2 linked regions of the Candidatus Vesicomyosocius sp. SY067_SCS001 genome follow. The protein of the gene in region 1 interacts with the protein of each later gene in a pairwise test. Links are inferred from orthologs where the notes say so. Each region holds a gene or a part of one and is shown on either strand. Other genes may lie near its edges.

Evidence for each region.
Region 2: the proteins of HUW60_RS03040 (region 1) and dsbD interact in binary tests that used the Escherichia coli proteins (3 or more experiments, as listed by UniProt). The link is inferred for Candidatus Vesicomyosocius sp. SY067_SCS001 from one-to-one orthologs.

Annotation. Positions count from the first base shown.
Region 1 is NZ_CP054877.1:630,714-633,918, forward strand. The notes cover bases 151-3,011. They hold HUW60_RS03040 (DsbE family thiol:disulfide interchange protein), read right to left. Parts: upstream 1,916-3,011; coding sequence 1,385-1,915; downstream 151-1,384. Other genes in these bases: HUW60_RS03020 (SurA N-terminal domain-containing protein), read right to left, coding at 151-601; HUW60_RS03035 (HU family DNA-binding protein), read right to left, coding at 982-1,257; ccmE (cytochrome c maturation protein CcmE), read right to left, coding at 1,912-2,334; ccmD (heme exporter protein CcmD), read right to left, coding at 2,336-2,506; HUW60_RS03055 (heme ABC transporter permease), read right to left, coding at 2,506-3,011. Outside these bases: more of HUW60_RS03020, read right to left, coding at 1-150; more of HUW60_RS03055, read right to left, coding at 3,012-3,205. UniProt on the Escherichia coli protein: Involved in disulfide bond formation. Catalyzes a late, reductive step in the assembly of periplasmic c-type cytochromes, probably the reduction of disulfide bonds of the apocytochrome c to allow covalent linkage with the heme.
Region 2 is NZ_CP054877.1:1,010,877-1,014,178, forward strand. What follows is about bases 187-3,144. They hold dsbD (protein-disulfide reductase DsbD), read left to right. Parts: upstream 187-528; coding sequence 529-2,760; downstream 2,761-3,144. Other genes in these bases: aroQ (type II 3-dehydroquinate dehydratase), read left to right, coding at 2,848-3,144. In the rest of the region: more of aroQ, read left to right, coding at 3,145-3,297; accB (acetyl-CoA carboxylase biotin carboxyl carrier protein), read left to right, coding at 3,298-3,302. UniProt on the Escherichia coli protein: Required to facilitate the formation of correct disulfide bonds in some periplasmic proteins and for the assembly of the periplasmic c-type cytochromes.

The sequences.
Region 1 (3,205 bases):
CTTTGATGTAATTATCAGTCTGAATAATAATATAACTAAATTTTCGTTTTTGATCGTTTAATTTTTGTAATCTTATAAGTTGTGATGGGGTAATAAAAGCAGAATCTAATAGATTAGATTTAATTTGAGTACGCCTTAATTCTTGTAACTTTATTGTCTCATATTTTTCTGTTGTATAGCCATTAAGCATTAATAATTTCTTATATTTTTCTAATGAAAATCGTCCTTCTTCTTTAAACAAATCGTTAGCTCGAATAATAGCATTAAGTTCACTGATAGTTGTTTCATAAGATAATTTTTTAGACAACTGCTCAAGCAAGTGTTTATCAAGCATTTGATTAAGAATAGATTGTTTTAATATAAAATCAAATTTTTTATCATATTTTTTATCTAATTCTTGTTGTAACCATTTTTTTTGTGGGTTAAATTCTGAAAGAAATTCTTCTTTCGAAATATCAACACCATCAAAAGAAGCAACTTTAATATTTGAAGCGCCAGTAAAATATTCACTTATACCAAATAAAGCAAAAGGAATAATAATTAAACCAATAATTAAGTAGGATATCCAGTTCTTGGTTTTGTTTCTAATTGAAACTAGCATAATAGTATGTATTAACGGCTAATGATTAATAATCTAAGAACCGTTTATATTTTAATAAAAATAAGAATTATAAACGAAAACCTTTGTATTTATACGTAGGTTTTGTTATGATTCAAAAATTGAATTTTGAATGAATCAAAACCATAATAAAGAAAAGATTATGGCGGAGCGGACGGGATTCGAACCCGCGACATCCTGCGTGACAGGCAGGCACTCTAACCAACTGAGCTACCACTCCGAATTTATTTTTTGGTGGGCGCTACAAGACTTGAACTTGTGACCCTCGCCTTGTAAGGGCGATGCTCTACCAACTGAGCTAAGCGCCCAAAAAAAATACTTAGTATTATACAACAAAAAATTAGGAATATTTACTTTAAAAATTAAGAATTCACCGATTCTTTAAGTAATTTACCTGCTTTAAATGCAGGCACTTTAGAAGCCTTAATTTGGATTGCTTCGCCTGTTTGAGGGTTACGACCTGTACGTGCTGCACGATCACGAACAACAAAACTACCAAAACCTGTAATAGCCACATTATCACCACTTGTTAATGCTGAGGTGATTGCGCCTGTCATGGCGTCTAATGCACGAGCTGAATCTGCTTTTGTTAAGTTGGAAATTTGTGAAATTACTGCAACTAAATCTGATTTATTCATTGAATTTATTCTCCTGTATGTAAACCTTTTTCGATTAAAAAATATCAAACTTGAAATTAAACTTTGGTTGAATTATCCATTAAATATCAGTACTGTCAATGGACTTTGATAAAAAATATACTAAATTTTATCTCATACTATTTCTTAACTCATCAATAAGAGGAAAAATTTTACTTTCCCAAATTCGTGGAGTTAATTCACCAATACGCTTAAAACGAATAATACCTTGCTGGTCAGTGATAAAAGTTTCAGGTGTTGCGTATACACCTAACTCAAGGCCAAGCTTACCTAATTTATCAAATACAATAGAATCATACGGATTACCAAGTCTAGTTAAAAATATATTTCCATCCTTTCTGGTATCTTTATAATTAATGCCTAATATTTGTAATGAGTTGATTTTAGCTATTTTCATTAATATTTCATGCTCAACTCTACAGGTAACACACCAAGAAGCCCAAAAATTAATCAAAGATATTTTTCCCTGTAATTTATCTTGAATAGAGTAAATTTTAGCACTATTGAAATCTTCTACTTGTAAATCTGGAAATGCTCTATCAAGCAATGGTGAAGGTAGTTTTGTAGGATCAAGTCCAAGACCTATATATAAAAAACTTACTAGTACAAAGAATAAAATTAAAGGTAGAAATTTTTTCATTGTTTATTTTTAGCTTTTTCCAATACGTAAGACACTTCTGCTGGCATGTAGTTTTCATCATGTTTAGCAAGTACCTCTGTTGCCATAAAAACGTCATCAACTAAAGAACCAGTTGTAATAACGCCCTGACCTTCTTTAAATAAATCAGGCAAAATTCCTGAATAATTAATACGAAAGGTGTTAGCATAATCAGTTACATCAAATACAACTTTAATACCATCATGTTTAACGCTATCCTTAACAACCATACCGCCTAAACGAAAATCTTTATCTTTTGGAGCCCTACCATTGGTTACATCAGTAGGAGACAAAAAATACAATAAATTCTCGTTAAATGCTTTTAAACCTAAATAACCTGCTAAACTTACACCTATTATTAATAAAGCAACTAGTACCATTCTATTTTGTCGTTTTGTCATGTTATTTTTCTCTTAAATACTTAATGCGCAAATGTTCAATTACATTTTTGTGAATAGAATATGTGCGTATAAATAAAGTTGCAATCACAATCAAGGTCATTAAATAAGAAAACCAAATATAAAAAGCATATTTTCCATACGGAAGAAAAGAAAAATATTCTGCTAACGTCACTATCTATGCTCCATAATTACTCTTTTAACCCAACTAGAATTTTGTTCTATGACCAACACTTCATCTCTAGCCCTCATTAACATAAGCGCACCATATAAAAACTTAAACGCCATACCCATTAATAATAATGCAATTAACATATCAACATCTTGGATGGATACTTTATTAATACTGACTGACGCACTCTGATGTAATGTATTCCACCATTTAACCGAATAATGAATAATAGGTAAATTAACCAAACCCACAATAGCTAATACTGAAGAAGCCCTAGATGCAGTTTTAGGATTATTAAATGCATTATTAAGTGACATATAAGCTAAATATAAAAATAATAAAATTAACTCTGAGGTTAAACGTGCATCCCACACCCACCAAGTACCCCACATTGGCTTACCCCAAACCGCACCAGTAGTTAAGGCTAAAAAAGTAAATGCTGCTCCAATAGGAGCTGATACCTTAGCAATAACATATGCTAATTTAATTTTCCAAATTAGGCCAATACCTCCTGAAATTGCCAATACTAAATAAACAAACATACTCATCCATGCAGCAGGTACATGGATAAACATAATGCGATAACTCTCACCTTGTTGATAATCAATAGGTGCCACAATTAGCCCCCAGTACAATCCGATTAATATTAGAACAATAAAAGGGATTAAAAGCCAAAGAATGATTTTTTGACTAATTTGATAG
Region 2 (3,302 bases), 380 kb from region 1 along the record:
TTTCTATTAAATTGGAAGTAATAAAAAGTTATAATTAACAAAAACTAGTCTTTTAAGTTAAAAGTGAATAATAACATAAATCAAAATACAACATAAACTAACACTGGTTTCTTTAAATCAACAAAAAATAGTAGAATAGATAAAAGACTATTAAAAATCTGAAAAAAAATTACTATTTCTATATTTTTATAACTTGATTAACCATAACTATAGAAATAAAAGTTACAATTTTATACTTATTTTTTAACACCAAATCCAAAAAACAAGTCTATCGTCAATTAATTTAACGCTTTCTAGTATGGTACCTTATGATACCTATCTATAAATAATCTATTATTAAAAATAACCAAATCACATCTGAAAATGGAGTAAAAAACTCAAACTTAACTATCGACCTGGAATTGTTTTATTTAAAAAAGATTATAAAACTTCCATTTTCAATAAATATTGATATTCGTAAATAATATTTACTTGTTATAATTAAGCGTTAATAATTAATAATTATAATAGATTTTTTATAAAAGAAACATGAAACGTTTACTACTATCCTTAATTTTAATATTATCCACATTTTTATTAGCACAAGTAGAAAATGATTTATTGCCAGTAAACAAAGCATTCATCTTTAAAGCTGAAGTAGTTAATAACAAAATATTACTTAATTGGAAAATTAAGAAAAATTATTTTCTTTATAAAGAAAAAATTAAGATTTCTGCTAATTTTTCAGCACAACTAGGCAAAGCTAAGTTTCCAAAAACAAAGATTAGAAATGATGAATTTTTTGGAAAAATTGGGATTTATCGTGATAATACCATAGTGGTTGTGCCTATCCTTAAAGGTAGGGCTAAATCTATTTTATTAACCGTTAACTATCAAGGTTGTTCTGATTTGGGTGTGTGTTACCCTCCTATTACTAAATCAGTTGTACTTGACATTAGTTCAATACATTCGACTTCCTTAGATAATAATTCATTTAATCTCTTATCACAAGTAACTAACAAAATACAATCACTTGTTAAAAGCAGCATACCAACTTCTGATAAGCCTTTGTCTGTAAATAATGCATTTAAGTTTTCAGTGATAGCAATTAATGACAATACACTACTAGCTAAATGGGATATTCATCAAGAATATTATTTATATCATAATAAATTTTTATTTGACATTAAAGGAGCAAAATTTGGCAATATTGTAATCTCAAAAGGTAAAATTAAAAACGACAAGTTTCTTGGTAAAACTGAGGTCCACAAAGATGTATTAGAAATTGAAATTCCACTCACTGATATTAATACTAAATTAATTACTCTTATCATTAAATATCAAGGATGCTGGGAAGGTGGTGTTTGTTTTTCTCCACAAGAAAAAACCGTCAATATTATGTTGCCTTCTCAAACAAACAATCCTAAAATTAATTCTTTATCTGAAAAAAAATCAATATACACACCTAATATTATTCAGATTGAATTGAACAAAACTGATCAAATTACTGCATTATTTCAACAAGAAAACATATTGTTAATATTAACAAGTTTCTTTAGTTTTGGCTTATTGTTATCATTAACTCCTTGCGTATTTCCAATGATTCCAATCCTATCAGGCATTATTGTTGGTCAAAAAGAAAAAGTCAGTACTAAAAAAGCGTTAATTATGTCCATTGTATTTGTATTATCCATGAGCATCGCCTACTCAATCGTGGGTGTATTTGCAGGTTATTTTGGTGAAAATTTACAAGTATTATTCCAAGCTCCTTGGGTTCTGTCTATTTTTAGTGTGATCTTTGTTACTTTAGCATTTTCTATGTTCGGCTATTATGAAATTCAATTACCTACCAGTTTACAAGAAAAAATTACAAAAATTAATAATAACCAAGAAGGAGGGCATCTAATTAGTGTAGCTATTATGGGTTTTTTATCAGCACTTATTATTGGGCCTTGTGTTACACCACCGCTAGCAGGTGCATTAATTTATATTGGACAAACTGGTGATGCATTATTAGGTGGGATATCACTGTTTATAATGAGTTTAGGCATGGGTTCACTACTCATTGTAGTTGGTACAGGCGTAAGCAAGTTACCTAAAGCAGATGGTTGGATGGAAAATGTTAAGTACGTCTTTGGTATTTTAATGTTAGCTGCAGCAATTTATCTACTCGATAGAATTATCTCACCCCTTACTTCACTTATCTTATGGGCAATGCTTATTACAATATCACCAATTGCAATGGGTACATTAAACACACAAACAAATACCTCAAAACCTTGGCAACGTATTTTTAAAGCTTTAGGATTAATTATACTAGGCTATGGTATTTTACTTTGGATATTAGTAGCACGTGGAGGTGGTGATATGTTACAACCACTATCTAGCTGGGGAGCATCAAATGTAGGAGCTGAATCAGACCATTTAAAATTTAAGCAAATTAAATCTATAAGCGACTTAGAACAAGTTTTAGCACAAGCTAAAAACAATAACCAAATTGTTATGTTAGATTTTTATGCTAATTGGTGTATCTCTTGTAAAGAACTTGAACTCTTTATATTTTCCAATGCCAATATAGTCAATAAGATGTCTAACGTTATTGCACTCCAAGCTGATGTGACTGAAAATAATATCAATGATAAAGCCTTAATGAAACGATTCAACATTGTTGGACCCCCTGCTATTTTATTTTTCAAAAATGGTATTGAAAATCGTTCACAAAGAATTATTGGAGAAATCAACGCACAAAACTTTCTTAGTCATCTTAAAAAAATTAAATAAAACAAGCGAAAACGCTGTCAGAACTTACAATATTACATAATATTGATGGTAAAATTATCTTTATTTTTATCTTGCTTATCTGAATAAATGGATGTTCTTTTATTAAACGGACCTAACCTTAATCTGCTTGGCTCTCGTGAACCTGACTATTACGGCACACAAACATTGGATGACATTACCAGTAATCTTACAAAAATAGCAAATAATGTTGGTCTCACATTTGAACACCATCAAAATAATTCAGAAGCAAGGCTGATTAAATATATTCACAATGCTGCCGATAACGGAGTTCAATATATAATTATCAATCCTGCAGCTTTTACACACACATCAATTGCTTTACGTGATGCTATACTTGCTGTAGGTATTGAATTTAGTGAAGTTCACTTATCTAATATATATAAGCGTGAAAATTTTCGCAAACAATCTTATTTTTCAGATATCGCACAAGGAATTATTTCAGGCTTTGGCCCAAAAGGCTATGAATTCGCACTACAAGCTGCAATTCAACATATTCAACAATTAGAGAGGTTGTAAATGGA